One region of the Cellulomonas sp. NPDC055163 genome, then DNA from elsewhere that is predicted to be linked to it. Evidence: riboswitches for the same ligand, from Rfam matches in the RefSeq annotation. Region 1 holds a riboswitch; each other region holds the start of a gene.
The links. Region 1 has a riboswitch for S-adenosylmethionine ahead of ACWFNE_RS14365 (aminotransferase class V-fold PLP-dependent enzyme). Riboswitches for the same ligand answer to the same signal wherever they lie in the genome.
Positions count from the first base shown of each region.

Region 2: linked by a shared signal. The riboswitch ahead of ACWFNE_RS07535 (ABC transporter permease) and the one ahead of ACWFNE_RS14365 (aminotransferase class V-fold PLP-dependent enzyme) in region 1 are both predicted to bind S-adenosylmethionine.
Region 3: linked by a shared signal. The riboswitch ahead of ACWFNE_RS07475 (LLM class flavin-dependent oxidoreductase) and the one ahead of ACWFNE_RS14365 (aminotransferase class V-fold PLP-dependent enzyme) in region 1 are both predicted to bind S-adenosylmethionine.
Region 4: linked by a shared signal. The riboswitch ahead of ACWFNE_RS02280 (methylenetetrahydrofolate reductase) and the one ahead of ACWFNE_RS14365 (aminotransferase class V-fold PLP-dependent enzyme) in region 1 are both predicted to bind S-adenosylmethionine.

Region 1 covers NZ_JBSGSU010000006.1:386,930-394,660, forward strand. Annotated here, with positions in the region: gene ACWFNE_RS14340 (DUF418 domain-containing protein) at 5-1,360, shown strand; gene ACWFNE_RS14345 (hypothetical protein) at 1,527-2,195, shown strand; gene ACWFNE_RS14350 (O-succinylhomoserine sulfhydrylase) at 2,400-3,659, opposite strand; gene ACWFNE_RS14355 (rhodanese-like domain-containing protein) at 3,656-4,081, opposite strand; gene ACWFNE_RS14360 (DUF1737 domain-containing protein) at 4,078-4,365, opposite strand; SAM riboswitch class I at 4,370-4,470, opposite strand; SAM riboswitch class IV at 4,589-4,704, shown strand; gene ACWFNE_RS14365 (aminotransferase class V-fold PLP-dependent enzyme) at 4,743-6,140, shown strand; gene ACWFNE_RS14370 (putative bifunctional diguanylate cyclase/phosphodiesterase) at 6,247-7,731, opposite strand, start outside.
Region 2 covers NZ_JBSGSU010000003.1:287,359-295,089, forward strand. Annotated here, with positions in the region: gene ACWFNE_RS07520 (LLM class flavin-dependent oxidoreductase) at 1-527, shown strand, start outside; gene ACWFNE_RS07525 (LLM class flavin-dependent oxidoreductase) at 552-1,673, shown strand; gene ACWFNE_RS07530 (flavin reductase family protein) at 1,827-2,369, opposite strand; SAM riboswitch class IV at 2,445-2,557, opposite strand; SAM riboswitch class IV at 2,741-2,850, shown strand; gene ACWFNE_RS07535 (ABC transporter permease) at 3,102-4,103, shown strand; gene ACWFNE_RS07540 (ABC transporter permease) at 4,109-5,164, shown strand; gene ACWFNE_RS07545 (dipeptide ABC transporter ATP-binding protein) at 5,161-6,924, shown strand; gene ACWFNE_RS07550 (ABC transporter substrate-binding protein) at 7,010-7,731, shown strand, end outside.
Region 3 covers NZ_JBSGSU010000003.1:272,510-280,240, reverse strand. Annotated here, with positions in the region: gene ACWFNE_RS07485 (DUF1684 domain-containing protein) at 1-899, opposite strand, end outside; gene ACWFNE_RS07480 (NtaA/DmoA family FMN-dependent monooxygenase) at 928-2,310, opposite strand; gene ACWFNE_RS07475 (LLM class flavin-dependent oxidoreductase) at 2,316-3,479, opposite strand; SAM riboswitch class IV at 3,826-3,939, opposite strand; gene ACWFNE_RS07470 (hypothetical protein) at 4,140-5,048, opposite strand; gene ACWFNE_RS07465 (hypothetical protein) at 5,235-6,020, opposite strand; gene ACWFNE_RS07460 (RNA polymerase sigma factor) at 6,017-6,655, opposite strand; gene ACWFNE_RS07455 (amidoligase family protein) at 6,652-7,731, opposite strand, start outside.
Region 4 covers NZ_JBSGSU010000001.1:535,904-543,634, forward strand. Annotated here, with positions in the region: gene ACWFNE_RS02260 (ATP-binding cassette domain-containing protein) at 1-427, opposite strand, end outside; gene ACWFNE_RS02265 (TetR/AcrR family transcriptional regulator) at 506-1,714, shown strand; gene ACWFNE_RS02270 (DNA-3-methyladenine glycosylase I) at 1,871-2,485, shown strand; gene ACWFNE_RS02275 (histidine phosphatase family protein) at 2,624-3,283, shown strand; SAM riboswitch class I at 3,491-3,585, shown strand; gene ACWFNE_RS02280 (methylenetetrahydrofolate reductase) at 3,653-4,735, shown strand; gene metE (5-methyltetrahydropteroyltriglutamate--homocysteine S-methyltransferase) at 4,749-7,109, shown strand; gene ACWFNE_RS02290 (hypothetical protein) at 7,276-7,731, opposite strand, start outside.

The DNA.
Region 1 (7,731 bases):
GGTCATGACCGCGGACCGCTCGGACCACGTACCCACGACGCCGTCGGGCACGGTCCCTGCGGCGACCGTGCGGTCGCTCGCCCCCGACCTCGCCCGCGGCATGCTCCTGCTGTTCATCGCCTCCGCGAACGTCTGGGGCTACCTGTGGACCAGCGCGGCCGAGGTGTCGCGGTACGGCATGCGCCCGGTCGGCGGCTCGTCGGTCGACCTCGCGGTGGACGGCGTCGTGGCGTTCTTCGTCGACGACCGCTCGCGGCCGATGTTCGCGATCCTCTACGGCTTCGGGCTCGCGACGATGGCGGCCCGGCTCGCGGCCCGCGGCGCCGACCCGCGTCAGGTCCGGCGCGTGATCGCGCGGCGCAGCCGCTGGCTCGTCGTCTTCGGCGTCGTGCACGCCGTCCTGCTGTTCGCGGGCGACATCCTCGCGCCCTACGGCGTGACCGGCCTGATCGCGCTCGCCTTCCTGCAACGGTCGCGCACCGTGCTGCTGTGGTGGTTCTGCGGGGCGTCGCTCGTCGCCACCGCGGGCGGCGCCTTCGTCCTGACGTTCCTGCACGGGTCCTGGGGCACGGGCGAGATCCCGGCGCCGGACTACCTCACCTCCGCCGTCGAGCGCCTGTTCGCCTCGCTCGCGATCACCACGATCGCGGGGCTGCTGCTGTTCTTCGTCCCGCAGGTGGTCCTCGGGATCCTGCTCGCACGCGCCGGCTGGCTCGCGCGGCCGTGGGAGCACCGCCGGGTGCTCGGGCACGTCGTCGTCGTCGCCCTCGTGGTCAACCTCGTCGGGAACCTGCCGTTCGCGCTGGCCGTCGCTCAGGTCTGGACGCCGGCCGACGGCGCGACCGGGCTGACCGTCGAGCTCGCGCACTACCTGTCCGGGGTCGTGATGGGGCTGGGGTACGTGTGCCTGTTCGCGTGGGTGGCGGCGGTGCTGCGGGACCGTCCGCGGCGCGGGGTCGTGTCCGCGGTGGCGGCGGTGGGGGAGCGGTCGTTGACGTCCTACCTGCTGCAGTCGGTGATGTTCGCGCCGCTGCTCAGCGCGTGGGGGCTCGGGCTGGGTGGGCGGATCGGGACGGCGCAGGCGGCGGTGCTCGCGGTCGGGGTGTGGCTGGTGACGGTGGTGATCGCGGTGGCGATGCACCGGGCCGGGCGTCGGGGGCCGTTCGAGGTGCTGCTGCGGCGCCTCACCTACGGGCGCGGCGGGTCCGCCGTCGCGGTGCCGGTGCGCGCCGCGGCGCACCTGCCGCCGGGCGGGCCGGCGGCCCCACCGGTGACGGCCGGCGTGGGCGACCCGTGGACCTCGCCGGTTCCGGCGACCCGCCCGGCGGGACCCGAGGGACCCGCCACCCCGCGCGGGTGACTTCGCCGACCGGATGCCGGGACGGGGTAGGCAGCCCCGTCCCGGCGCCGTACGATCGCCGGGTGTTCCTGATGCAGACGTGTTGTCGCTGAGCTGACGACCCCGCGCGCCCGCGGCCACCGGCCCCCGCTGCGCACCTGCTGCACCGCACCCCAGGACACCCCCCATGTCTCAGCTCGTCCTCGACCGTCTCCTCACGGACATGTCGACCCCCTCCGCCCTCGACGGCGCCCCTGCCCTCGACGGTCCCCGTGCCGCCGGGCCCGGCCCTGCCGCTGACACCGCTGCACCCGTGCGCCGCGGTCCGAGCGCCCGCGCCGACCTCGGCACCGCGGCCGACGGTGCCCGCCACGTGACCGTCGCCGTCGCCGCCCCGGCGGCCACCCGCCCCCACGCCGGCGACCCGGTCGCCTTCCGCCCCACGTCCGGGGTGGGCCTCGCGCTCGCCGCCGCACGTGCCGACGCGGTGCACCTGTCCTTCTCGGCCCAGGTCCCGACCGTCGCCGCGATGGCGAAGCTTGTCGGCCGGCTCGAGGACGAGATCGCCGCGGTCGGCCGCGAGCGCGCCGGCGTGCGCATCGTGCTCGACCTCGACGTGCTGCCGACCGCGGACGCCGCCGTCGCGCGTCGCAAGCGCTCCTACCTCGAGCACCTCGACGCGCTCGCCGGTCTTACGTGGGCGCCCTCGGCCACGCGCGTCGTCGCACCGGCGGAGGCGGTCGTCGGGACGGCCGTGGACCTCGCCCGGCAGGTCGGCGCGGACGGCGTCGTGCTCGTGCCGCTCGCGGACGGGCCGGGCGTGGACCACCTGCGCGCCCTCGCGCCGGTCGCCTGACGCTCACGCCGCCGCCCGGCCGGCGCGCTGCGGACGACGCAGGGCCGGACGGGGACCTGCGTGCGCGGCGCTCGCGTCCGGTCGGCCTCGTGCCCGGTCGGCCCGGCGTCCGGACGCGGACGCCAGGCCGCCCCACGGCTCGCCCAGGAGACCCACGGCTCGTCCACGCCGACCCACGGCTCGCCGAGGAGCGGAGCGGACGGGTCAGCCCGCGAGCGGCTCCAGCGCCTGCGCGAGGTCCTCGACCAGGTCCTCGACGTCCTCGAGCCCGACCGACAGCCGCACGGTCGCCTCGCCGATCCCGACCTTCGCGCGGCCCTCAGCACCGAGCTTGCGGTGCGTCGTCGTCGCGGGGTGCGTCGCGATCGACTTGGCGTCGCCGAGGTTGTTCGAGATGTCGACGATCCGCAGCGCGTCGAGCACGCCGAACGTGACCTTCTTGGAGTCGTCGACGGACGCGCCCTCGGGGACGGCCAGGTCGAGCGTCACCACGGTCCCGCCGCCGCTCTGCTGGCGCAGCGCGAGCTCGTGCTGCGGGTGCGAGGGCAGGTACGGGTAGCGCACGGACGCGACGCCGGGGTGCTGCTCGAGCCACGTCGCGACGCGCAGCGCCGACGCCGTCTGGTGGCGCACGCGCAGCGACAGCGTCTCGAGGCCCTTGAGCAGGACCCATGCGTTGAACGGGCTGAGCGACGGGCCCGTGTTGCGGATGAGCGTCTGCACGGGGCCGTGCACGTACTCCTCGGAGCCGAGGATCGCCCCGCCGAGCACCCGGCCCTGGCCGTCGATGTGCTTGGTCGCGGAGTAGACGAGCACGTCGGCGCCGTGCTCGAGCGGCCGTGACAGGACGGGCGTCGCGAAGACGTTGTCGACGACCACGACGGCGCCCGCGTCGTGCGCGAGGCGGCTCACCGCGGCGATGTCGACGAGGTCCTGCATGGGGTTGGACGGCGTCTCGAAGAACACGACGTCGGTCGGGGTCGCGAGCGCCTCCTCCCACTGGGCGAGCACGTGCCCGTCGACGTAGTCGGTGGTGACGCCCCACCGCGCCAGGATGTCGTCGAGGATCACCACGGTCGACCCGAAGAGGGCCCGCGACGCGACGACGCGCGAGCCGGTGCTCACGAGCGCGGCGAGGGCCGTGAACACCGCGGACATGCCGGTCGCGGTGGCGTACGCCGCCTCGGCCCCGTCGAGCAGGCGCAGCCGCTCCTCGAACGTCGAGACCGTCGGGTTGGAGTAGCGCGAGTACAGGAACCGGTCGACGTCGCCGGCGAACGCCGACTCGGCCTCGCCGGCCGACCCGTACACGTACCCCTGGGTCAGGAACAGCGCCTCCGACGTCTCGCCGAACTCGGTGCGCACGAGCCCGCCGCGCACCGCGAGCGTGTCGGGGCGCAGGGTGCTGCGGTCGACCGAGCGGTCGTCCCAGTCGAACGGTCCGGGCGTGCGGCGGGCGCTCACCGCTGCCGCCAGGGGAGCCCGGCCGCGCGCCAGCCGGTCGCCCCGCGCTGCCCGTCCGGGCCGACGCCGCCCTCGAACCCGTCGAGCACGTTGTACGCGGGGCCGAGGCCCGCGGCGGTGGCGAGCTTCGCGGCGCCGACCGACCGGACGCCCGAGCGGCACAGGAAGACGACGGGCCGCTCGTCGCCGGGTTCGAGGCCGCTCGTGCGCAGCTCGTCGACGAACGCCGGGTTGGGCCGGCCGGTGCCGTCGACCCACTGCACGAACGCCGCGGGGCGCCCGGTGGTGGACGTGTCGGGGACGCCGATCGCCGTCCACTCGCCGTCGGTGCGGACGTCGACGAGCAGCGCGCGCTCGTCGTGCTCCAGCAGGTCCCACGCCTGCTGCGGGGTCAGGTCACCCGCGTAGCCGCCGGTGCTCATGCGGGGAGCACCTGGGCGCGCGGCGTGGGGAACGCGCCGGTCGCCGGGGTCGCGTCGGGCAGGACGACCGCCTGCGCGACGACCACCCGGGTGCCGTCGAACGTCGCGGCGGGGCCCCCGTGCAGCACGTAGCCCTCGTCGAGCGCGGCGCTGACGCGCTCGCAGAAGCTGCGGTCGTCGGGCCCGGTCAGGAGCCGGTAGCGCAGGCGCTCGGGCTCGGGGGTGCTGGGCCCGGGCTCGCCGGTGCCGCCGGTCCCGGTCGTCGGGTCGGGTGCGTCGCTCATGTCGCCTCCATCGGTCCTGGCGGTAGCACCCTGCTCCAGGCACGTGGTGCCTGCGGGTTGCTGCGGCGTCGTCGAGCCAGATCTCTCGGCCGCTCTGGATGGTGACGGTGATCGTAGGCTCACGTGCGGCTGCCGTCCAAGCCTCGACCCCAGGCTGTCCGGCATGCGAGACGCAATGCCCACCCGTTGACACCGGCAGTCCTCCCCGGGGATTCTCGACCCAGGTCATGAGTGCCAGCACGAAGCCCCGGCTTGCTGGCCGGCAACCCTCCTCCGCGGTGGGGTGCCCCGGGTGACGACCTGGCCGTGCCGCCGATCGGCGGACGGCAAGCGCGGGGTCCTCCTCACGGGTCCCCACCGACCTGTCGAGGAGCACCATGTCCGTGATCACCGAGGCCACCACCTGTGCGACGACACGCGCGCCCCTGGACGGGCTCCTGCCCGTCGTCGGCGGCGCGACGCAGGTGCCGCTGCTCGACGGCACGAGCCGCACCTACGCCAACCTCGACTACGCGGCGAGCGCCCCCGCGCTCGAGGCCGTCGCGGCGCGCGTCACCGAGGTCCTGCCGCTCTACGCGTCCGTGCACCGCGGCGCGGGCTACCTCTCGCAGGTCTCCACCGCGCTCTACGAGGCGTCCCGCCAGACGATCGCCCGGTTCGTCGGCGCCCGCGCGGACGACGTCGCGATCATCACCCGGAACACGACCGACGCGCTCAACCTGCTCGCGGGCGTCGTCCCCGCCGGCGCCGACGGGACCCCCGGCCGGGTGCTCGTGCTGGACGTCGAGCACCACGCCAACCTGCTGCCGTGGGGTCAGGGCCCGGACCGCGCGTCCACGGTCGTGCCGATCGCCGGCACCGTCGCCGAGACCCTCGAGGTGCTGGCCCGCGAGCTCGCCGCGCACCCGCACGCGCTCGTCGCGGTCACCGGGGCGTCGAACGTCACGGGCGAGGCGCTGCCGCTCGACGAGGTCGTGCGGCTCGCCCACGCCGCGGGCGCACGCGTCGTGGTCGACGGCGCGCAGCTCGTCCCGCACCGCGGCTTCGACCTCGCCGCGACCGGGGTCGACTACGTCGCGTTCTCGGGGCACAAGACGTACGCGCCGTTCGGTGCGGGGGCGCTCGTGGGCCGGCGCGACTGGCTCGACGCGGGCGAGCCGTACCTCGCGGGCGGCGGCGCGGTGCGCGACGTGCGCGCCGACCGGACGATCTGGCAGCCCGCGCCCGCCCGCCACGAGGCCGGGTCCCCGAACGTCGTCGGCGCGATCGCGCTCGCCGAGGCCTGCGAGGTGCTCGCCGACCTGCCCGCCGGGGCGCTCGAGGCGCACGAGGCCGCGCTGCGCTCGCGCCTCGTCGACGGCCTCGCGGCGCTCGACGGCGTGCGGGTCGTGCGGATCTGGCCCGACTCCGGCGAGCCCGTCGGGGTCGTGACCTTCACGGTCGGCGAGCACGACCCGGGCCTCGTCGCCGCCTACCTCGCCGCCGAGCACGGGATCGGCGTGCGCGACGGGCGGTTCTGCGCGCACCCGCTGCTCCGGCACCTCGGCGCCACGGACGGCGCCATCCGCGCGTCCGTCGGGGTCGGCACGCCCTCGGAGGCCGTGGACCGGCTCGTCGCCGGTGTCGCGGCGTTCCTCGCCGAGGGTCCGGGCGCGCGCTACGCGGTGCAGGACGGCTGCTGGGTCGTCGCGCAGGACACCCGCCCGCTCATCCCGCTGCACGGCCTCGACGGCCTCGCGGCGACGGCGGCGGCGTGCGGCCCGGCGATCGACTGACGCCCGGTGATCGACCGACGCCCGGTGATCGACTGACGCTCGGCGATCGACTGACGCCCGGCGACCGACCGACGCCCGGTGGTCGACTGACGGGACCGGGGCCGGCTCACGCGCGCGTCGGCTCCAGGTCCGGCCGGCTGTCCCGTTCGCGCAGCAGCCGGCCGAACGCGGCGGCCGTCTGCGGCGGCGCGAAGTGGAACCCCTGCGCCCGGTCGCAGCCCAGCCGGCGCAGGATCGCGTGCTGGTCCGGCGACTCGACGCCCTCGGCGACCACACCGAGCCCGAGCGCCCGCGCCATGCCGAGCACGGCCTCGACGAGGTGCAGGTCGCGGGCGTCGCGCGCGAGTCGGGCGACGAAGGAGCGGTCGATCTTGAGCTCGGACATCGGCAGGTCCTGCAGGTAGGACAGCGACGAGTAGCCCGTCCCGAAGTCGTCGACCGAGAGCTGCACCCCGGTGGCGCGGAGCCGGTCGAGGCTCTCGCGCCCGTGCGTCGCCCAGCGGACGAGCGTCGACTCGGTGACCTCGAGGCACAGCCGCTCGGCGGGCAGCCCCGTCTCGCGCAGCACGTCGGCGACGAGCGGCACGAACGCGCCGTCCTGGAGCTGGGCGCCGGAGACGTTGATCGAGATCCGCAGCGGGTGCCCGTCGACGCACCACCGGGCGGCCTGGTCGCACGCGGTGCGCAGCACGACCTCGCCGACCGCCGAGATCAGGCCCGTCTCCTCGGCGACCGGCACGAACTCGAGCGGCGCGACGAGCCCACGCGTCGGGTGCAGCCAGCGCACGAGCGCCTCCGCGCCGGTGATCCGGCCCGACGCGACCTCGACGAGGGGCTGGTAGAACACGACGAGCTCGCCGTCGGCGAGCGCGCGGCGCAGCGCCTGCTCGGTCTCGAGGTAGCGCGTCGCGCGCCGCTGCATCGACGCGTCGAACACCGCCCAGTCGATGCCGAGCTCGCGCGCGCGGCCCATCGCCGTGTCGGCCTCGCGCAGCAGCCGCTCGGGCGCCGAGTCGTGGTCCTGCGGCGCGATCCCGATCGCCGCGGTCAGCACGATGCCCGCGCTCCCGACGTCGACCGGCTCGGCGAGCGCCGCGAGCAGCCGCTGCGCGAGCACGACCGCGCCGTCCACGGTCAGGTCGCGGCCCAGCACCATGAAGTCGTGCCCGCCCTCGCGCACGAGCAGGTCCCCGGGCCGCAGCGCCGAGCTCAGGCGCGCCGAGGCCTCGACGAGCACCCGGTCGGCGCCGTCGTGCCCGAGGCTGTCGCTGATCGTCTGGAAGCGGTTGAGGCCGACGCACAGCACCGAGACGCGGGCGCCGCTCGTGCCGTCGAGCGCCCGGGCGAGCCGCTCGCGCAGCAGCTCCTTGTTGGGCAGCCCGGTGAGGCGGTCGTGCGTCGCCTGGTGGGCGAGGCGCGCCTCGTGGCCGGCGCGGACGTCGAGCAGCGTGGTGAACTCCCGCGCGAGCTGCCGGAGCTCCGCGGGCCCGGCGACCTCGACCTGGGCGGCCGCCGCCGAGCCGGTGGTGCGTGCGCCCGTGACCGCGGCGGTGAGCGCGCGCAGCGGGCGGGCGACCCGGCGCTGGGCGAG
Region 2 (7,731 bases), on a different contig from region 1:
CGCCGCCGCGCATCCACGCGGCCTTCCGGCCGATCATCGCACCGACCGAGGAGCGGGCGTGGGAGAAGGCCGAGCAGATCCTCGGCCGCATCGAGGCGCGCCTCGGCAGCGGCGGTCTGCCCGGCCGGCGGACCCCCGGCGCCGCGCCCGAGAACGCCGGGTCGCAGCGGCTCCTCGAGATCGCCGCGCAGGGCGACCGGTTCGACACCGCCCTGTGGACGGCGACCGCGCGGGTCACCGGGGGTGCGGGCAACTCCAACGCTCTCGTCGGGACACCCGAGACGGTCGCGCAGGCGCTGCTCGCCTACTACGACCTGGGCGTGCGCGTGATCTCGGCCCGCGGCTACGACCTGCTGGACGACGCCGCCGACTTCGGCAGGCACGTCATCCCGCTCGTGCGGGAGGGGGTCGCCGCCCGGGACGCCGCCGCCGCGACCTCCCCGGACGCGCGGGCGCCCGAGGACGGCGACCCCGCCGGCCGCACCGACGCGTCCGACGACGGCGTGCTCGCGTCGGCGACCCGCTGACCCGGCCACCGCGAAGGAACCCCCGTGCGCTTCCAGCTGCTCGACATCGTCTTCAACCCTCCGCACCCCGTGACCGGCGAGGCGGTGCCGCCCGCGGACCGCCTGGCGCGCGTCGTCGAGACCGCGGTGCTCGCCGAGGAGGTCGGGCTCGACTCGTTCGCCGTGGGCGAACGGCACGCCGGCGACGTGCTCTCCTCGGCGCCGACCGTGATCCTCGGCGCGATCGCCGCCCGGACGTCGCGGATCCTGCTGAGCACCGGCGTCACCGTGCTCTCGCTCCTCGACCCCGTTCGCGTCGCGGAAGATCTCGCGACGGTCGACCAGCTGAGCCGGGGGCGGCTCGAGATCGTCATCGGCAAGGGCAACGAGACGCTCCAGTACCCGCTGCTCGGCCTCGACATCACGAAGCAGTACGAGTACCTCGAGGAGAACTACGAGCTCCTGCGCCTGCTGCTGAGCCAGGAGGAGGTCAGCTGGTCGGGGCGCCACCGGCCTGACCTCGAGCGCGCCACGACGCTGCCCCGGCCGTTCGCGGGGCCGTTCCGGATCTGGCACGGCTCGGCGACGTCGCAGTTCGCGGTCGACCTCGCGGCACGGTGGGGCGACCCGGTCGTGAGCGCGAACGCCCTCCAGCCACGCGAGAACTACGGCGTGCTCATCGACCGGTACCGCGCGCAGTACGAGGCGCACGGGCACGACCCGGCCCACGCGTACGTCGGGTCGGGCTCGGGCGGGCTGTTCCTCGCGGACACGACCGAGCAGGCGATCGAGCAGTTCCGCCCGATCTACGAGGGCATGGTCGCGCGCGCCGACCTGCGCCGGCACGAGCCGGGGGCCGTCGGGAAGGTCACGAGCTTCCGCACGATCGAGGAGGCCGTCGAGCGGGGACCGGCCCTCGTCGGGTCCCCCGAGCGCGTCGTCGAGAAGATCCTCGACTACCACGCGAGCTTCCGGCACGACCTGCAGTCGGTGTCGATCAACCACCTCCTGGAGCCGCACCACCAGGAGGACGTGCTGCGGCGGTTCGCCGAGGAGGTGGTCCCGGTCGTGCAGGCCGAGGTGTCGAGCGACCTGTGGACCGAGCGCGACGACCGGCGCGCGGCGGGGTTCACCGCCGTGACCCGCACGCCTGTCGGGGCCGCCTGAGCCGGCGACCGGCACGTCGACGACGCCGGGTGCCGTGCGCAGGCCGCACCCGGCGTCGCCATGACCTCTGCGCGAGGGCCGGTTCGTCCCGCGCGGCCGCGCATCGGCCCCACCACGGTCCCGGACCGGGACGGTGGCGGGGCGGTGCGCGGGTCAGATGGCGGTGTGGTCCCCGAGCCGGTGGTAGGCGCGGTCGTGGTAGACGAGCGCCGACGCGCCGGCGTCCGTCCCGTGCTCGAGCGCCCGCAGCGCGACGAGGTAGCTGTCGCCGACCGGGGTGCGCTGGAGCACACGGCCGCGGACCCAGGAGACCGCACCGTCGATCACCGGCTCGCCGGTCGCGAGCGCACGCCAGCCGTCGCCGGCGAACCGGTCGACGCCGCTCGTCGCGAACCGCGCGGACACGTGGTCCTGCGCGTCCGAGAGGAAGCTCACGGCGACGGTCGTCGCGTCGCGCAGGGCGGGCCACGACGACGACGTCGACGCGAGGGAGAACGCGAGCAGGGGCGGTGCCGCGGACACCGAGATCACCGACGTGGCAGTGAAGCCCACGGGGCCGGCGGGGCCCTGGAAGGCGATGACCGCGACGCCGGCGGGGTGCCGGCGGAACACGGCCTTGTACTGCTCGGGCGAGAGCTGCGGCTCGTCCTGCTGCACGAGCAGGCGCTCGAGCTGGTCGAGCGACCGCGCGGTCACGGGGCGACCGCCACGTGTGCGCGGTCGGCCGGTGGGGTCGGGGAAGTCGGGCACATCGGGAGCTCCTCGGTCGGTGGATCACGCTTGCTCTCCTCCCGCGGGGGAGAGCCAGGTCTGTCCCGGGGCACCCCGCCGTGACTGGGGGTTGCCGACCAGCGAGCCGGGCCTGCGTGCTGGTGCTCGTGACCTCGGCGGAGGTATAGCAACCCGTGCTGCGAAGGCCAGCGCATCGTGCCGAACTTCTCACTTCGTGAGACGAGCCGGACGGCGCGCCGACGCAACGCGCGATCCGGTCCGTCACTCATCTCACAGTGCGAGAAGATCCCGTCGAAGTGGTGGCCTGAGGCGCACGGCCTGGTACTCCTCTCCCCGGTCATGAGATCCGGTTCACGAGCCCTGGCTTGCCGGACAGCAACCCTCCGTGCGGCGGGGTGCTCCAGGTGACGACCCGGCGCCGGTCCCTCCGGCGCAAGCACGGTCCTCGGCCTCGGCCGGGCACGAGCGGGAGGCGTGGCATGCAGGTGCTGCACGACGCGACGCGTCGCCCCGCCGTCCGCCCTACCGCCTGTTGTCGCTGACGTCCTGACGTCGGCGCGCGACCCGCGCGCCCCGCGCAGCCCGTGCGCACCCCGGCCCGGCCGTCCCCTCCTGCACCCCCAGGGAGCTCCCCATGTCCTCGCGTCCTGCCCACCCGCGCCCCGCCTCGGGTGCCCGCGCACCCGGCGTCACACGGTGACGCGGTACCTCGCCGCGCGCGTCGCGCAGGCGCTGGGCGTGCTCTGGGCCGCCTACACCGTGTCGTTCCTCGTGCTCTTCGCGCTGCCGGGCGACCCCGTCTCGGCACTCGTCGGCGGCGACAGCTCCGACGTCACGCCCGAGCAGCTCGACGCGGTGCGCGCCGAGTACGGGTTCGACCGCCCGCTGCCCGCGCAGTACGTGCAGCGTCTCGGTCAGGTGCTGACCGGCGACCTCGGGCGCTCGGTCGCGACCGGCCGCCCCGTCACCGAGCTGCTCGGCGAGGCCGTCGGGCCGACCGTCCAGATCGCCGCCGCGGGGCTCCTCGTCGCCCTCGTCCTGGGCGGCGGGCTGGCGCTCGCCGCGCACGCGACCCGCCACCGCGCGCTCTCCGGCCTGCTGCTCTCGCTCCCGCCGCTCGGCGTCGCGGTGCCGTCGTTCTGGTTCGGGCTCGCGCTCGTCCAGGTCTTCTCGTTCACGTTCCCGCTCTTCCCGGCCGTGGGGCAGAAGGGCCCCGCCTCGCTCGTGCTGCCGGCACTGACGCTCGCGCTCCCGACCGGCGCCGTCGTCGCGCAGGTCCTGTCCGCGAGCCTGCGGCGGACGCTGCGCGAGCCGTTCGTCGACACCGCGTGGGCCAAGGGCGCCGGACCGGCGCGCGTGCACCTCGGCCACGTGCTGCGCAACGCCGCGCTGCCGGCGCTCACCATGACCGGTCTCGTCGTCGGCGGGCTGCTCTCGGGCGCCGTGGTGACCGAGACCGTGTTCTCCCGCGCCGGGCTCGGCAGGCTCACCGCGACGTCCGTCGGTGCGCAGGACCTGCCCGTCGTGCAGGGTGTCGTGCTGCTCGCCGCGGTGGTGTTCGTCGCCGTCAACCTCGCCGTCGACCTCGTGCACCCCGTCCTCGACCCCCGGCTGCGCACGACCGCCCGCCGCGGGGCCCGGGTGCCGGCCCCCGACCGACCGGCCGAGCTCCTCTCCGCCGCACCCGCAGGAGCGTGACCGACATGACCTGGACCGAGACTCGACCGGCGGGGGCGACCGCCGCCGTGGACCCGACGGCCGCCGCGCGCGCGGCGGACCCGGACCCGCGCGACTCGACGGCGCAGGGCCCGACGGCGCCCGACCCGGCGGCGCCCGGCCCGACGGCGCCCGGCCCGGCGGCGCCCGCGACCACCGGGGCCGACGGCGTCGAGGCCACGCCGGCCCGCCGACCATCGCGCACCCTCGTCGCGTCCGTCCGCGCCGCCGCGCTCGCACCCGTGCGCCGTCCGGGCCTCGCGCTCGCGGTGCTCTGGCTCGTCGTCCTCGTGGTCGCCGCGTTCGCCCCCGCGGTGCTCGCACCCGGGGACCCGCTCGACGGCGTCCCGGCCGAGAAGCTCACCGGACCGTCCGCGGCGCACTGGTTCGGCACCGACCAGGTCGGCCGCGACCTGCTCACGCGCGTCGTGCACGGTACCGGGCTGACGCTGCGCGGGGCGGTCGTCGCCGTGGCGCTCGCGCTCGTGCTGGGCTCGGTGCTCGGGCTCGTCGCGGGGACCGCCGGGCGCGTCGTCGACGACCTGCTCATGCGCGGCGTCGACGTCCTGCTCGCGATCCCGAGCCTGCTGCTGTCGCTCTCGGTGGTCGCGGCGCTCGGGTTCGGGACGGTCAACGTCGCGGTCGCCGTCGGGCTCGCGAGCGTCGCGTCGATCGCCCGGGTCATGCGCTCCGAGGTGCTGCGGGTGCGCGGCTCGGCGTACGTCGAGGCGGCGTACTCCTACGGCGCCCGCCCCGCCGGGGTGCTGCTGCGGCACGTGCTGCCGAACGCGTCGGGGCCGGTGGCGGCGCTCGCGGCGCTCGAGCTCGGGGGAGCGGTGCTCGCGATCTCCGCGCTGAGCTTCCTCGGCTTCGGCGAGCCGCCGCCCGCGCCGGAGTGGGGTGCGCTCGTCGCCGGCGGGCGCGACTACCTGCGGACCGCGTGGTGGCTCACGACCCTGCCCGGGCTGACGATCGCGTGCACCGTCCTGTCCGCGAACACGCTCTCGCGCGCGCTCGACGCCCGGTTCGGGGCGCACCGGTGAGCGCGCAGGCGAGCGCACGCCCGGGCCCGCCCGCCGGCGGCGCACCGGGCGCCCCGGAGAGCGCGCCGCTGCTGCGGGTCGTCGACCTCGCGGTCGAGTACCGGACACGCCGCGGGCCCGTGCACGCCGTGCGCGGCGTCTCGCTCACGGTGCAGGCGGGCCAGACAGTCGCGCTCGTCGGGGAGTCCGGTTCGGGGAAGTCGACGACCGCGCACGCGGTCGTCGGGCTGCTCGCGCCCGCCGCGCACGTCACCGCGGGCCGCGTCGAGCTCGACGGCCGGGACCTGCTCGCGGCCCCGCGCCGTGAGCTGCGCGCGCTGCGAGGGCTGCGGGTCGGCTTCGTCCCGCAGGACCCGACCGTCTCGCTCAACCCCGTGGTGCGCGTCGGCGAGCAGGTCGCCGAGGTGCTGCGCGTGCACGGGCTCGCGGACCGCCGCACCGCGCGCGTCGAGGCCGTCGAGGCACTGCGCCGGGCGGGCCTGCCCGACCCCGAGGTGCGCGCGCAGCAGTACCCGCACGAGCTCTCGGGCGGGATGCGGCAGCGCGTGCTCATCGCGGTCGCCATGGTCGCGGGGCCGGGTCTGCTGGTCGCCGACGAGCCCACGAGCGCGCTCGACGTCACGGTGCAGCGCCAGATCCTCGACCACCTCGAACGGGTCACGACGGGGACCGGGACGGGCGCGCTGCTCGTCACGCACGACCTCGGCGTCGCGGCCGACCGCGCGCAGCAGATCGTCGTGATGTCGCAGGGCGTCGTCGTCGAGGCCGGGACGCCGGACGAGGTGCTGGGCCGGCCACGACACGCGTACACGCAGGCGCTGCTCGCTGCGGCGCCGAGCCTGCGGACGTCACGCGCGCGCACCCTGCCCCGCACCGCAGCGGACGGCGCACCTGCCGAGGCGCTGCCTGCGGACGTGCTGCTGCCGCACACCGCCGCGTCCCCCGCCGTCCCGGTCCTCGAGGTCCGCGACCTCGTCAAGGACTTCGCGCTCTCGCGGGCCGCGGGCGGCGGCACGCTGCGCGCGGTCGACGGCCTGGGTTTCCGGGTGCTCCCGGGCCGGACCGTCGCGCTCGTCGGCGAGTCGGGGTCGGGCAAGTCGACGACCGCGCGCCTCGCGGTCCGGCTCGCGGAGCCGACGTCCGGGCAGGTGCTCGTGGACGGGGTCGACGTGACGCACGCCCGGGGGCGCGCGCTGCGCGAGGCCCGGCGCCGGGTCCAGGTCGTGTACCAGAACCCGTACGCGTCGCTGAACCCGAGCTGGTCGGTCGAGCAGATCGTCGCCGACCCGCTGCGCGTGGCGGCTGTCGGCACACGGCGCACCCGGCGGGAGCGTGCGGCCGAGCTGCTCGACCTCGTCGCGCTGCCGGGGTCGGCCCTCGGGCGCCGTGCCGCCGAGCTTTCGGGCGGGCAGCGCCAGCGCGTCGCGATCGCCCGGGCGCTCGCGCTCGAGCCCGCCGCGGTGGTGCTCGACGAGCCCGTCTCGGCGCTCGACGTCTCGGTGCAGGCGCAGGTGCTCGACCTGCTGGCCGACCTCCAGGCGCGGCTCGGGGTGAGCTACCTGTTCATCTCGCACGATCTCGCGGTGGTGCGGCAGGTCGCCCACGACGTCGTCGTCATGCGCCGCGGGGTCGCCGTCGAGCAGGGGCCGGTCGAGCGGGTCCTGGCCTCGCCCGAGCACCCGTACACCGCCGAGCTGCTCGGCGCGATCCCCGGCCGGCGCGCGCTCGCCGCCTCCGCCGCACGCGGGACCGCCTCGTGACGTGTCCGTGCGGCGCGGCGCCGAGCGCGCCGGGCCGCCGACCCCACCCCCGAACCCCCACCCCTCGCACCGTTGGAGACCCCTGATGCACGCACCGTCCTTCCCCGCCCGCCCCCGGGTGCTCGCCGCCCTGGCCGTCCCGGCGCTCGTCCTCGCGCTCGCGGCGTGCGGCTCGCAGGCCGCCGAGCCGGCGGCGGCCCCGAGCACGTCCGGCGAGCCCGTCGCGGGCGGGTCGCTGACCTTCGCGATCGGCAACGACCCGATTTCGCTCAACCCGTCCGGCACCGGCTCGGGCAACGACACCTGGTACGTCACGCGCCAGCTCGTCGACTCGCTGCTCTGGCAGGACCCGGCGGACGGCACGCTGCGCCCGTGGCTCGCGACGGGGTGGACCGCGAACGCCGACGCGACCTCGTTCACGTTCACGCTGCGCGACGACGTGACGTTCTCCGACGGCACCCCGCTGACCGCGCAGAGCGTCAAGCGCACGTTCGACGACGCGGTCGCCGCCGGGGCGCTGAGCCAGGCCGCTCCGCTGCTCGCCGGCTACGAGGAGTCGGTCGTCGTCGACGAGCACACCGTCGAGGTGAGGTTCAGCCGCCCCAACGCGGCGTTCCCGCAGGCCGCGTCGTCCGTCACGCTCGGCATCCTGGGCGAGTCGACGTTCGCGGTGCCGTTCGCCGACCGCGCGTCGGGCGAGGCGGTCGTCGCGTCGGGGCCGTTCGTGCTCGACCACTACACCAAGGACGTCGAGACCGTGCTGACCGCGCGCGCGGACTACGCGTGGGGTCCGGACGGCCGGGAGAA
Region 3 (7,731 bases), on a different contig from region 1:
GCGCCGGCGCTGTGCGGCGCGCGCTCGCCCGCCTCGACCGCGAACGGCACGTGGTTGCCGGCGACGGGCGCCGGGCAGGTGCCGTGGTCGCTGAACGCGAACGGGAGGTTGAGCAGGCGGTTCAGGTCGAGGCGCACGGTCGCCGCGGCACCGGCCGGGCGCTCGACGTGCAGCACGCGCCACGGTGCCGTGCCGGGAGCCTCGTCGGTGAGCAGCAGCGTCGCGTCCGTGCCGCCGGGCGCGCCCGTGAGGCGCAGCGTCGTCACGGTGCCGCCGTGCACGAGGTCGACCTCGCCGACGAGGGTCACGTGGTGGACGAGCCGCGGCTGGGCGGCGCCGACGGTCACGGGCTGCGGCTCGTCGTACCAGCGGACCGGGGCGTCGAGGACCCAGGAGGGGTCGTAGGCGAACGTCGCGACGCCGTCGAAGCCGAGCCGCTCGGGCGCCCAGGCGTCCCGGAGCCGCAGCGCGTCCCGGCCCGTCCGGCGCACGAGCTCGACCGCCACGTCGGCGGGCTCGCCACGCGGGTCGTCCGCCGGACGCCCGGCCGGCCGGAAGCGGGCCACGACCTGCGACCCGCCCTCGGGGACCGCGAAGTCGGCAGTGCCGTCGAGGGGCTCGTCCGCGCCGGTGAGCACGAGCCCGTCCGCGCGCTCGGCGACGAGGTGCACGTGGCCGGCCGGGTCCGTCCACCACGTGCCGGGGACGCCCTCGACGGGCGAGGGCCGCGAGGCGAGCCAGCGCAGGGCGACCGGGGTGAGCCAGCCGTGCGGCTCCGTCAGGGCACGCTCGCGCTCGGCGCGCCAGCGCGTCCACGCGAGCGGGGCTGCGGCCGACGGGTCGTGCGCAGCGGGCGCTGTGCTGGCCGAGGTGCCGGGTCGGGTCGTGGTGCTCGTCATGAGTGGTCCTCTCGGGGTGCGGTGGTGGTCAGCCGACGAGCGCCGCAGCGGCGCGGTCCCCGTCGGTCACGGCGGGACGGGCGAGGCCGAGGTGGTCGCGCAGCGTCGGGCCGCCGTACTCGGTGCGGAACGAGCCGCGCTCCTGCAGCAGCGGCACGACCTCGTCGAGGACGTCGTCGAGGCCGCCGGGGGTCAGGTGCGGCACGAGGATGAAGCCGTCGCTCGCGTCGGCCTGCACGTAGCGGTCGATCTCGTCGGCCACGTGCTGCGCGGTCCCGACGAACGACCCGCGCGAGGTGACCTCGATGACGAGCTCGCGGATCGACCAGCCGTGCGCCGCGGCACGGGCGCGCCACTCGGCCACGACGGGACGCGGGTCCTTGACGTGCCGCACCCGTCCCCGGGTGACGCCGTCGGCCTGCACGTCCGGCTCGACGTCCGGGAGCGGGCCCTCCGGGTCGTACGCGGTGAGGTCGGTGCCCCACACCTGCTCGAGGAAGGCGATCGCCGTCGGGCCCGGGACCTGCTGCAGCCGGATCTCGCGCGCCCGCTCCTGCGCCTCGGCGTCGGTGCCGCCGAGCACGACCGTCGTCGCGGGCAGGATCTTGAGCGAGCCCGCGGGCCGTCCGGCGTCCGCGAGCCGTGCGGCGACGTCGCGGTAGAACGCCTGACCGGCGTCGAACGTCGAGTGCATCGAGAAGATGACGTCCGCCGTACGGGCCGCGAAGTCCCGGCCCTCCGCGGAGTCGCCCGCCTGGAACAGCACCGGGTGGCCCTGCGGGCCGCGCGGCGTCGTGAACTCCCCGCGCACGTCGAAGTGCCGGCCGTGGTGCTCGACGGGCCGCACAGCGCCGGGCCGCAGGAACACCCCCGCCTCGGCGTCCGCGACCACGGCGTCGTCGTCCCACGAGTCCCACAGGGCGCGCGCGACCTCGACGAGCTCCGCCGCGCGCTCGTAGCGCTCGGCGTACGGGAGGAAGCCCCCGCGCCGGAAGTTCGCGCCCGTGAACGCGTCCGGAGAGGTCACGAGGTTCCACGCCGCACGCCCGCCCGAGAGGACGTCGAGCGTCGCGAACTGCCGCGCGATCTCCCAGGGCTCGTTGAACGTCGTGCTGATCGTCCCGGCGAGCCCGAGCCGCTCCGTGACCGCCGCGAGCGCCGCGAGGACCGGCAGCGTGTCGGGCCGCCCGACGACGTCGAGGTCGTGGATCAGCCCCTTGTGCTCGCGCAGGCGCAGGCCCTCGGCGAGGAAGAAGAAGTCGAGCTTCGCCGCCTCGGCGCGGCGCGCGAGGTGCTCGAACGACGCGAAGTCGATCTGGCTGCCCGAGCGCGGGTCGGTCCAGACGGTCGTGCTGTTGACGCCCGGGAAGTGGACGCCGAGGTGGATCTGCTTGCGCGGCCGGTTCGTCATCGCGGTCACGCGATCGCGGCGGAGTAGCGGCTGGCGGGCCGGCGCAGGTTGAGCGTGTCGCGGAACGTCGCACCCGGGTACGCGGAGCGGAACAGCCCGCCGGCGCGCAGCCGCGGCACGACCTCGTCGACGATCTGCGCGACGTCGGTGTGCAGCGACGCGGGGCGCAGCGTGAACCCGTCGGCGGCGCCCGTCTCGGTCCAGTCCTGGACGAGCTGGGCGAGCCCGCGCGCCGTGCCGACGTGCGCGAACGATCCGGTCTCCCAGCGCGTGCCCTCGAGCGACTGGAGCAGGTCGAGGCGTGCCTGGGCGCTCGCCTCGTCGGGGCCGAGGACCACGAGCGCGTCGACCAGCACGCGCAGCGACCCGGGGTCGCGCCCGGCGTCGGCGGCGGCCGCACGGACCTCGGCCCGGCGGGCTGCCGCGTCGGACTGGCTCGTGGCGCGGATGCGCACGACGTCCGCGTGCCGGGCAGCGAGCGCGAGCGACGCGGTCGACTGTGCACGCACCACCACCGGCGGCTGACCCTGCGGCGAGCGCGGCGTGATCGACGGGCCCTTGACGGCGAAGTGGATGCCGTCGTGGTCGACGTAGTGCAGCTTCGCGCGGTCCACGAACCGGTGGGTCGCGACGTCCCGGATCTCGGCGTCGTCCTCCCAGCTGTCCCAGAGCCGGCGCACGACCTCGACGGCCTCGTCGGCCTCCGCGACGGCGTCGGGCTCGCTCTGCGCGGGCTTGCGGCCGAACGCGGCGGCGACCTCGTCGGTCGTGGACCAGCCGACCTGCCACCCGGCGCGGCCGTGGCTGGCGTGGTCGACCGTCTGGATCGCCTTCGAGACGTGGAACGGCTCGGTGTGCGTCGTGTCGACCGCCGCGACGAGCCCGATCCCCCGCGAGCGGGGCGCCAGCCGGGCGGCGACGAGGACCGCGTCGAGCCGTCCGCGCAGGGTCGTCTCCCGGCTCGGCTGGAGCGCGAAGGAGTCGTCGAGCAGGACGAAGTCGAGCGCTCCGCGCTGCGCCGTCTCGACGAGCTCGACGAGCCGCTCGGCGTCGAACAGGCGGCGGGCCTCGGAGCCGACGGTCCGCCAGGCGGCGGGGTGCGCTCCGGCGTCGGACAGGTCGAGCCCCAGGTGCACGGGCGGGTTCGCGGTCGGGTCGGGGCGGGTCATGGGCGTTCCGTTCTGCGGGTACGGGTGCGCCGGGCGGTGCGCCGTGGTGGCGCGCGGGAGCCCGTGGCGTGCGGGTCGACCGCTGAGCACGCGCGGGGCGCGCGGCGGCACGTCGCGACGGGCAGCGAGGTGCCCCGGGACGTGTCAGCGGGAAGGGTGCGGGCGGTCAGTGCCGCCCGGTCACGAGGAGGTCGTGCTCAGGCGAGCGCGCTGCGACAGCAGGTGAGCGCGCGGCTGCCACCCGGCGGACAACAGGACGTGCGCGGTCGCGCGTCCGGTCCGGCGGCGGTGGGTCGCCCGCTCATCTCGTCGTCTCCTTCATCCGGTCGGCCCGTGCCGACCCGGTGGCGCATCGTTGTCGAGAGCGCTGCCGCCCGCGACCAGGTCCTCACCCGGGGCACCCCGCCGTGCGGAGGGTTGCCGTCCAGCCAGCCGGGGCTACGCGCTGGAGCTCGTGACCTACCCCGGCCCAGGGACCGTGGTGCGGGGAACCTAGCACCATCACGTGAGCGGTCAACGGTTTCGCGGAAATGCTCAGATGCTGGACGTCGTGTCCACGGCCGGCGGCCCCGGGTCGTCGGCACGACGGAGTGACCCCGGGCGCGGCGTCGCGCCCGGGGTCGGGAGGAGGTGCACGGCGGGACCGGCCGCCCGGCGGGGTCAGCCCTGGAGGTCGGCCCGGAGCTCGGGCAGGAGCGGGCTGCGCACGGAGGCGGCCCCCGTGGACGTGACCGGGAACGAGCCGTACACGGCCGTCACGTCGACCAGGAGGTGCACGGTGGTCGTCGCGAAGAGGCGGACCGTGGGACGGCCCTGGAACAGGCCGACGGCCGTGACGGCGAAGTTGGCGACGTCCTGGTTCGCGCCGTAGTTGATCGACGACGTCCCGGGCCGGTCGACGCCGTACGGCCACATGATGACGTGGCCCGGTGCGGCGCCCTGGGTCACGGTCAGGTTGAGGAACACGCTCGCGACGTCGAGGTCGCCCGTGGCGGTGTGCAGCGCGAGGTCGATCGTCGAGCCCCCGACGATGCGGCCCGCGGCGTCGAGCGCGCCCGGCGTGCGCCCGACGATCGACGCGCGCCCCTCCGCCGAGCGGGTGTCCAGCACGCGCGTCGGCGCGGGCGCGTAGATCATCGGCAGGTACGAGACGAGGTCCTGCAGGTCGAGGTTCGTCACGAGGTAGCCCCGCTCGACGCCCGTGCCGTCGCGGTCCAGCCCGATGAGCGGACCCGCGGCGGTGTTCTTGATCTCGCCGACCTGCGGTGTCCACCCGGCCGGGTCGGACGGCTCGAGCCGGAGCTGCGCGCCCGTCGGGTTGGCGAGCGACAGGGCCGGTGCCGTGCTCGTCGCGGTCAGGCGCGTCCCCGCCGTGCCGGCGTCGGTCGCCCGCCCGGCGAGCAGCGGGTCCCCCGCAGCGGCGGACGCGGAGGTCGAGCCGATCGCGGTCGCAGCGGCGGCCCCGGCGACGGCCATGCCGCCCATCCGGAGCAGCCGACGGCGCGAGACCTCCGGCGGGGTGACGTCGTGCGCCGCCGTGCCCTGCGCGGTGGTGTCGTCGGTGCTCATCTGCGTCCCTCTCTCCGGGCGAGCCGGCACGCCCGCGCACCCCCGTGCGCCACGCGCGTCGCCGTCCGGTCAGGACCGGCGGGATCGCGGGTGGTCGGCGTTCACCGTCACGCTGCTCACCCCTTCATCGGCGCGTGCGGGTGAATCTTGAGCCGTCCGCGGGTCCGACTCCGGGGACGGCGCGCCTCACCGGTCGCCGGGCACCGACTCCCCCGGCGCGACGGGCACGGGCTCGCCGTCGAGGATCATGCGGCCCGCGCGCGCCTTGGTCTCGAGCGACTCGCTCCGCCACAGCGCGTTGAGCGCCTCCACGTCCTCGGGCGTGTAGCCGGCGTCCCAGAACGCCGCCCGCGCCCGGTCCTCCTCCGACGCCGCGGGGTCGAGCGGCTCGCTCTCCGGGTCCGGGTCCGGGTCCGCGGTCCGGGTGCCCTCGGGGACCGGGGGGACGAGGCCGTCGAGGAGCATCTGCCCCGCGCGCGCCTTGGTCTCCGTGGCGTCGGTGCTCCACAGCCCGGCGAGCGCCTCGACGTCCTCCGGCGTGTAGCCCGCGCCCCAGAACGCGTCGTACTGCTCGCGCGTGTACCCCGCCGGCATGGCCGACCACTCGAGGCCGACGGCCTGCGCGACATTCTCGACCGCGCGCGCGACGTCCGAGTAGGGGTCCGCGGCGGCTGCCGCACCCGCGCCGGCGACCGCGAGCGCGGACGTGACGACCCCCGCGACGACGACGCGACCGCCGCGCCGCCGGAACTCGGTGAGCGACGTCGGCTCGCCAGCCCCGGCGCGGTCGGCCGTGGCGAGCGCGGCCTCGAGGCGCGCGGCCACGACGGCCGGGTCGGGTGCGCCGGACGCCCGCGCGGCGAGGGCCCGGGCCAGGCGTGCGGTGAGCTCGTCGTCGGTCGGGGGGCGCCCGGGGTCACCGGGCGGACGGCCCCGGCCGGGGTCGTCGGTGGCTCGGACGTGCTCGCTCATCGCGTCTCCGGTCGGGTCGTGGGTTCGGTGCGGCGCAGGGTCGCCAGGGCGCGCGAGGCGTGCGAGCGGACGGTCGCCCCGGACGTGCCGAGGACCCCCGCGATCTCGAGGTCGTCGAGACCCTCGTAGTAGCGCAGCACGAGCACCGTGCGCTGGCGCGGGGGCAGGGCCTCGAGCCGGCGCCACATCGCGTCGTCCTCGACGACGTGGTGCGCGTGGTCGCCCTCGGGGTCGAGGTGCGCGGCGAGAACCTCGTCGGCCGCCGGCCGGATCGTCCGCACGTGCCAGCGCCGCCGCCAGGACAGGTGCTCGTTCGTGACCATGCGCCGGAGGTACAGGTCGGGACGCTCCATGAGGGCGATCCGCGTCCAGCGGACGTGCGCGCGCAGGAGCACCTCCTGGACGAGGTCCGCGGCGGTGTGCCCGTCGCCCGTGAGGACCGTCGCGTACCGGAGCAGGCCCGGCAGGTGGGCGCGCACGACGTCGTCGAGCGCGCTCGCGGGACGCGCGGGTCCGAGGTCGGGGCGCGCCGGGTGGGCGGGACCGGCCGGAGGTGCGGGCCGCGTCCCCGGTCCGGGCGCGACGGTGGGCACGGCGCCGCTGTCGGGTGCGACGACCCGGAGCCACGTGCTCATCGGTGGACCCCCAGGAGGTCGTCGAGCGCCGCGGCCGGGTCGTCCACGGCCCGCTCCCCCGGCCGGGGCAGCGGGCGGTCGTCGAGGCACCGGGCCAGCAGGGCCTCGACGAGCGCCGCGCGCCGGGCGATCGCGCGGCCGTCGAGCTCGCCGGGCAGGAGGCGGACCTCCAGGGTGTCGCGCTGCGGGCGGTCGGTCACGAGCTGGGTGAGGTTGACGTCCGCGAACTTGGTGAGCCCCAGCGGGCGCGCCGCCGCCTGCAGGCGCGCCCAGCCGGTCGCGCCGTCGGCGTCGGGCCACGGCTGCTCGACGAGCGCGAGGAGGGCGTCCGGGAGCGCGCCGAGCCGGCGGCACGCCGGGTTGGTGCCGAGCGCCGACCACAGCACGTCGCGCCACGACCCGAAGAGGCGCACGACGTTCGCGAAGGCCTCGACCCGGCGGAACGGGCCGCCGTCGACGTGCACGTGCACCGCCGCCTCGTGCGGGACGGTGAACCCGAGCGCGCGCGCCGGTCCGAGCAGCCGCTCGAGGGCCGCCGCGTGGTCGTGCTCGAGCGGCGGCGTGACGACCTCGCACGGTCGCTCGCGTCCCGGTGGGAGCGGCATCGCGACCGCGACGGTCGTCCCGGTCGCGTCGTTGACGCGCGTGGCCGCGGGGTACACGTCCGCCGCGACGCCGAAGAGGTCGGCGACGCCGTCGAGCACAGTCGCGAGCGGGGCGTCCGGGTCGGCGTGGCGCTCGACGAGCCGCAGCAGGCGCGCGTCGTCGCACAGCACCCGGTACCAGCCCCGGTGCCCGGCCGTCCGCGCCCCCGCGCGGCCCACCGCCAGGTCCGCCTCGATGGTCGTGTCGTCGACGAGCCGCGCGACGGGGAGCCCGTGCGCGTCCTCGACGTCGAACGCGGGCGACAGGTGCCGGAACACCCCGACGCCCGGCACCGCCGACGGCTCGCTGTCGGTGTGGAACGACCGCCGGACGCGCCCGGCGCAGCGCGCGGCGAGCTCGTCCGCGAGCGCCTGCCGGTCGGACCCGGCGGGCGCGAGCAGCTCGATCTCGAACCCGGTGCGCCAGGTCGG
Region 4 (7,731 bases), on a different contig from region 1:
GCCGCATGCCGCCCGAGTAGGTGCGGACCTGCCGGTCGGCGGCGCCGGCGAGGTCGAACAGGTCGAGGAGGTCGGTGCTGCGGCGGCGGACCTCGCGCCGCCCGAGGTGGGCGAGGTGCGCCATGAGGTGCAGGTTCTCCCGGCCGGTGAGCAGCTCGTCGACCGCGGCGTGCTGCCCGGTGAGGCTGATGACGTGCCGGACGCGCTCGGGCTCGCGGACGACGTCGTGGCCGGCGACGGTCGCGGTGCCGGCGTCGGGCCGGACGAGCGTCGCGAGGATCCCGACGGTCGTGGTCTTGCCGGCGCCGTTGGGGCCGAGCAGCGCGAGCACCTCGCCGCGCCCGATCTCCAGGTCGAGGCCGTCGAGCACGGGCGTGGCGCCGTAGGACTTGCGCAGCCCTCGGGTCAGGACGATCGGGTCGGTCATCGTGAGTCCTATCTGTGTATGCCGCACACTGTGCTGTTTATGATGTACACAGTTCTAGGATCGGGTCAAGGAGGTGCCGTGAGCGCACACGAGCAGGACCCGAGCAGCGCGCCCGACGACGCAGCCGCCGTCGAGCGCGAGGCGCAGGCGGCCCGCCGCGAGGCCGAGCTGCTCCGGCGCGACCGCGAGAAGGCCCAGGGGGCGGCCGCCAAGGAGGCCGAGCGGCAGCGGCGCGACCGCGAGAAGGCCGACCAGGCGGCGGCGAAGGACGCCGAGCGTGCGCGCCGCGACCGCGAGCGCGCGGAGCGGGCCGCCGCGAAGGAGGCGGAGCGCTCGCGCGCCGAGCGCGAGCGTGAGCTCCAGCAGGCCGAGCGCGACGCCGCCCGGGCCCAGCGCGAGGCCGAGAAGGCCGTCCAGGCCGCCGCGCTCGCGCAGCAGCGAGCCGCACGCGAGGTCGCCGAGGCCCGCCGCCGGGCCGCCCGGGCCGGGCTCGCCCCCGCCGAGGAGGCCCCCGACCGCCCGGTCCGCCTGCCGCGCGACGTCGAGGTCCTCTGGCGCGCCGCCGAGCCGCCCCGCCGAGGCCCCCGCCCGAGCCTGACCCTCGACCGCATCGCCGACGCCGCCGTCGCGCTCGCCGACTCCGAGGGGCTCGGCGCCGTGTCGATGGCCCGGCTCGCCGAGTCGCTCGGCTTCACCACCATGTCGCTCTACCGCTACGTCTCCTCGAAGGACGAGGTCCTCGCGCTCATGGCCGACGCCGCCGTGGGCCCGCCCCCGGCGCCCGAGCCCGGCGCGCCGGACGGCTGGCGGCCCCGCCTCGAGCAGCTCGTGCGCGCGCAGGGCCCCGTCCTGCGCGCGCACCCCTGGCTCGCGCAGAGCGACGCGGCGCTGCACGCGACCGGCCCGCACCGCCTCGCGTGGATGGAGGCGATGGTCGGCGCGCTCGACGGGACGCACGTGCACGCGGCGGAGAAGCTCGGCGTCGCGGCCCTCCTCGCGTCGCACGCGCTCAGCGAGGCGCGGCTCGCGAGCGAGTTCACCGCCTACGAGCGCGCCGCCGCCGAGCCGCAGGACGACGACACCCCGCGCGTCGCCGACTACGGCGCGATCATCGCGGCCCTCGTGCGGCCCGACGAGCACCCCGCGCTCGCCGCGGCGGTCGACGAGGGCGCGTTCGCCTTCGACGGACCTCCCGACGACCCCGACCTCGACTTCGGGGCCCGCCTCATCCTCGACGGCGTCGCGGCTCTCGTCGCCGAGCGGTCGGCCGGGGACGCGTCGCCGTAGCGCCGCCGCCGTGCGGGGTCGGACGACGTCGGCGCGCGGTCGGACCCGCCGGGCCAGCCGTGCGGTGACGCACCCACGGCCCGCCCTGGGCAGCGTCGGACCCAGGCGTCCGCGCGGGCTCGTCACGGCGTGGGCGCCGCACGGCAGGATCGCCGCATGACCCCCACCGAGACCCCCGAACCGGCGGCCGTCCCGCTCGCGACGCCCGGCGCCCGCTGCTTCGGCGACGGCAACCCGCTCTACGAGGCCTACCACGACGAGGAGTGGGGCGTCCCGGTGCACGGCGACCGCGCGCTTCTCGAGCGCCTGGCCCTCGAGGGCTTCCAGTCCGGCCTCGCCTGGATCACGATCCTGCGCAAGCGGCCCGCGTTCCGCGCCGCGTTCGCCGACTTCGAGCCCGAGGCGGTCGCGCGGTTCGACGACGCGGACGTCGACCTGCTGCTCACGGACGCGGGCATCGTCCGCAACCGCGCCAAGATCGAGGCCACGATCGCCAACGCCCGGGCGGTCCTCGCGCTGCACGAGGCCGGGCGGACTCTCGACGAGCTGGTCTGGTCGTTCGCTCCCGCCGACGCCGTGGCCGGCGCACGCCCACGACCCGCGACCTGGACCGACGTGCCCGCGCAGACCGACGAGTCGAAGGCGCTGGCCCGCGAGCTCAAGCGTCTCGGCTTCCGCTTCCTCGGGCCGACCACCGTGTACGCGGCGATGCAGGCGTGCGGCCTCGTCGACGACCACCTCGCGGGCTGCCCGGTCGTCACCGGTCGCTGAGCGGCACGTCGTCAGCGGTCGCTGAGCGGGCACGTCGTCGCCGGTGGACATCGTCGCCTGTTCGTCACGCCGTCTTCGTCCGGCCGACACACGTGCTCCTTAGCGTCGGAGGGGACACCGAGAGAGAGCAGGGCACCGATGACCCTCACGCTGACGCTCGTCCGGCACGGGCGCACCTACTTCAACGCACGCCGGATCATGCAGGGACGCTGCGACTCGCCGCTCACGCGCGACGGCCGCGCAGGCGTCCGCACCACCGCCCGGCACCTCGCCGGGACACCGTTCACCGCCGCGTGGTCCTCGCCGTCGGGGCGGGCCGTCGCGACCGCCGTCGAGCTGCTGCGCCACCACCCCGACGTCCGCCTGCGCACCGACCCCGGGCTGCTCGAGTACAGCTTCGGCATCTACGAGCGCAAGCACGAGGGCGTGCTCGACGAGGTCGCCGCGTGGCCGGACCTCGTCACGGAGGTCCTCGCGGGCCGCCACCCGGGCCTGCCGGGCGGGGAGCCCGGCGCCGAGTTCATGCACCGGACCCGCGACGTGTTCGCGCGGATCGCCGCGCAGCACGACGACGGCGGGCACGTGCTCGTCGTCGGGCACGGGCTCGCGCTCGGGGCCTACCTCGCGACGGTCGACGAGGTCGGTCTCGTGCCGCTGCCCAACGCGTCCGTCTCCACGGTGGAGGTCGAGCCGGACGGCTCGGCGCGGCTGACGAGCGTCGCGGTCGACGTCGCCGGGCAGGGGCACGTCGCGGCACGGCCGATGCGGACCCCGACCCCGGTAGCCTCGATCGCCTGACCCGGCCGGCGCCGGACCCGCACCTCGCCCGGCCTGCACATCGCCCGACCCGCTCCTCGCCGCCCGACTGCACCTCGCCCGACCCGCACCTCACCTCGTCGCCTCCGCCCGGGCGCGGCTCGCACGGCAGACCGCCCAGCGGTGGACGCGCCCATCTCGGTTGGTGAGAGGCATTGCTCAGCATGCGGGACCGGCCCTATGCTCGGCTCACCATCCAGAGCGGCCGAGAGTCCTGGCTCGTCGACGCCGCAGCAACCCCCCTCTCTCGAGGGTGTGGGTGCTTCCGCCAGGTTCGATGGAGTTGACGATGACGTGCACGTCCCCGTGTCCGCGACCCTCCCGGGCGGCCACCCCGCGCCGGACCGCCTCATGAGCGCGCCCGTGACCGACGCCGCGCCCGACGCACCCCCCGCCCCGCGCGACTCCCCGACCGTCGCCGCCGTGCGCACGGCCCCGGGTGCACGGGAGCTGGTCGCACCGGTCGACCGGCCGACGGTCTCGTTCGAGCTGTTCCCGCCGCGCAACCCGGACGCCGCCCCCAAGCTGTGGGCGACGATCCAGGCGCTCGGCGAGGCCCGCCCCGACTTCGTCTCCGTGACGTACGGGGCGTCGGGCAAGACGCGCGACACCACGCGCGGGCTCGTCCGCCGCCTGCTGCGCGAGACGTCGCTCAACCCGATCGCGCACCTGACCTGCGTCGGGACGTCCCGCGCCGAGGTCACCGCGGTCGTCGAGGAGTTCCTCGACGAGGGCGTCCGGTCGTTCCTCGCGCTGCGCGGCGACCCGCCGGCCGACCAGCCGGACTGGCGCCCGCACCCCGAGGGACTCGAGACCGCGAGCGAGCTCGTCGCGCTGCTCCGCGAGATCGAGGAGCGTCGCTGCCGGCAGAGCCTCGCGCAGAAGGTCCGCGCGACCGTGCGTCCCCTGTCGATCGCCGTCGCCGCCTTCCCGCGCGGCAACGCCGGCACGGGCAGCACCCGCGCGCAGGACGTCGCGGCACTGCTCGCCAAGCAGGAGGCCGGGGCCGACTTCGCGATCACGCAGGTCTTCTTCGACGCGGGCAGCTACCTCGAGCTCGTCGCCGAGGCGCGCGAGGCCGGCGTCACGATCCCGATCATCCCCGGCATCATCCCGACGACCGACCCGGCCCGGCTCCTGCGGGTCGAGGCGCTCACGGGCGTCGCCGTCCCGCGGCCGCTGCTCGAGCGCCTGGGGTCCGTCGAGGACGACGCCGAGCGTCACCGTGTCGGCATCCGCGCGAGCGTCGACCTCGTGAACGCCGTGCTCGACGGCGGCGCACCCGGCGTCCACGTCTACACCTTCAACACCCACCACGCCGCGCTGGACCTGCTCGAGGGTGCACACCTCGGCGGCGGAGCTCCGACAGCTCCCGACCGGGCCCCCAGGCCACAGGCCGGCTCACCCAGCCCTGTCCCCGCCCCCACGAACTGATCGAGGACCCACGATGACGAGCACCACCCCCGCCACAGCCGCTTCCGGGCTGCCCGAGTTCCCCGCCGGGACGATCCTCGGCTACCCGCGCATCGGTCCCCGCCGCGAGCTCAAGAAGGCCATCGAGGCGTTCTGGGCCGGCAAGACGTCCGCCGAGGAGGTCGAGGCGGTCGCCGCCGACCTGCGCAGGCGCACCCGCACGCACCTCGCCGGCCTGGGCCTGCGCACCGACGTGCCCGCGATCCCGAGCGCGTTCTCGTTCTACGACCAGGTGCTCGACGCGACGAACCTCGTGGGTGCCGTCCCGGCCCGCTTCGCCGACCTCGTCGACGCCGAGGGCCGCCTCGACCTCGCGGGGTACTCGACGGTCGCCCGCGGCCGCGGGGAGGACCTGCCGCTCGAGATGACCAAGTGGTTCGACACGAACTACCACTACCTCGTCCCCGAGATCGGCCCCGAGACGGAGTTCCGCTACGCGAGCGACCGCACGGTCCGCGAGTTCGTCGAGGGCCTCGCCGACGGCGTCCTGACGCGCCCGGTCCTCGTCGGCCCGGTCACGTACCTCGCGCTCGCGAAGCCGACCGAGACCGCGCCCGAGGGCTTCTCCCCGCTCGACCGCCTCGCGGACCTGCTGTCCGTGTACGCGACGGTGCTCCGCGAGCTCGCGAAGGCCGGCGCCACGTGGGTCCAGCTCGACGAGCCCGCGCTCGTCTCCGAGTCGCTCGACGTCCCGCTCGACCGCGTCCGCGAGGCGTTCACGCAGGCGTACACCGTGCTCGCGACCGAGCTCGCCCGCCCCGAGCGCCCGGCGATCCTCGTCGCCGCGCCCTACGCGGACCTCGCGGAGAGCCTCGACGTCGTCGCGGCGTCGGACGTCGAGGGTGTCGCGCTCGACCTCGTCCGGGGCGCCGCCCCCACGGCCGCCGTGCCCGGCCTCGCGGGCAAGGTCGTCGTCGGCGGTGTCATCGACGGTCACAACATCTGGCGCGCGGACCTGTCCGCGAAGCTCGAGGTGCTCGAGCGCCTCGAGACGCTCGGTGCGGCGCAGGTCGCGGCCGGCACGTCGACGTCCCTGTTCCACGTCCCGCACACGCTCGACGACGAGCCCGCGCTCGACGCGACGCTGAAGTCCTGGCTCGCGTTCGCCGACCAGAAGGTCGCCGAGATCGTCACGCTCGCCGAGGGCCTCGCGGAGGGCCGGGAGGCCGTCCACACGCAGCTGCTCGAGGCGGCGGACGCGGTCCGCTCGCGCGCCGCGGCGCCCGGCGTCGTCCGCCCCGAGGTCCGCGAGCGCGTCGCCTCGCTCACCGAGGACGCGTTCAACCGCGGACCGTTCGCCGAGCGCAAGACCGCCCAGGCGGAGCGCCTGGCCCTTCCGCCGCTGCCCACGACGACCATCGGGTCGTTCCCGCAGACGCCGGAGATCCGCAAGGCCCGCGCCGCGCACGACAAGGGCGAGCTCAGCACCGAGCAGTACGAGGAGGAGATGCGCGCGGAGATCCGCCGCGTGGTCGAGCTCCAGGAGAGCGTCGGCCTCGACGTCCTCGTGCACGGCGAGCCCGAGCGCAACGACATGGTCCAGTACTTCGCGGAGAACCTCGACGGGTTCGCCGTGACGCAGAACGGCTGGGTCCAGTCCTACGGCTCGCGCTGCACCCGCCCGTCGATCCTCTGGGGCGACGTCTCCCGCCCGGCCCCGATCACCGTCGGCTGGACGCAGTACACGCAGTCGCTCACGAGCAAGCCGGTCAAGGGCATGCTCACCGGCCCGGTGACGATCCTCGCGTGGTCCTTCGTGCGCGACGACCAGCCGCTCGGCGACACCGCGAACCAGGTCGCCCTCGCGCTGCGCGACGAGATCACGGACCTCGAGGAGGCCGGCATCGCGATCGTGCAGGTCGACGAGCCGGCGCTGCGCGAGCTGCTCCCGCTCAAGGAGAAGGACCACGCCGCGTACCTCGACTGGTCGGTGCGGTCGTTCCGCCTCTCGACGGCCGGCGTGCGCCCCGACACGCAGATCCACACGCACCTGTGCTACTCGGAGTTCGGGCAGATCGTCGGCGCGATCGACGGCCTCGACGCGGACGTGACCTCGATCGAGGCCGCCCGCTCGAAGATGGAGATCCTCGCGGACATCGCCAACGCCGGGTACCCGCGCGCCGTGGGCCCCGGCGTCTACGACATCCACTCCCCGCGCGTGCCGGGCGAGGACGAGGTCGAGGAGCTGCTCACCGCGGCGGTCAAGGCCATCGACCTCGACCAGCTGTGGGTCAACCCCGACTGCGGCCTCAAGACCCGCCGCTACGCCGAGGTGACGCCGTCGCTCGAGAGCATCCTCGCCGCGACGCGCGCGGTCCGGGCGACGCTCGCCTGAGCCGACCGGGCAGCAGCACGACGAGACGCCGCAGGGCGCGGACCTCTCGGGGTCCGCGCCCTGCGGCGTTGCACGTCCCGCCCTCGTCGGGCCACCGGACCCCGACAGGGCCGGGAGCGCGTGGCTCCCGGCCCTGTCACCGGTGTGCTGTCGTGCGGTCAGCCGATCAGTAGAAGACCCCGACGTGATCGACGACGACGTGCACGGGCGCTCCGTGGACGGCGGTCACCGCGATCCGGTTCCTCGAGGACGCACGCACCGTCGCCAGGTTCGCCGCCGTCTCCCCGGCGACGAAGTTGACCGTCGACGTCGTCGGCTGCGTGCCCTCGCCGCTCCACGCGACGAGGTGGCCCGCGTAGTAGGTGCCGATGGCCGTCACGTTGACGACGTGCGCGACGCCCGCGGGCAGCACCACGTCCGGACCGGGGACGCTCCCGCCGCCGCCCAGGGGCTTGTCCGTGCTTCGCGTGTCCGCGATCCGGGTCGGCGTCGTCGGGGCGAAACGCAGCCCGTCCGCGCGGCCGCCGTCGTCGTACCAGCCCTGGACGTCGACGAGCACAGGCGTGAGGCCCGCACTGTTGTTGCGGATCGCGATGCCCGGCCTGCCGTCCTCGTCGTACGC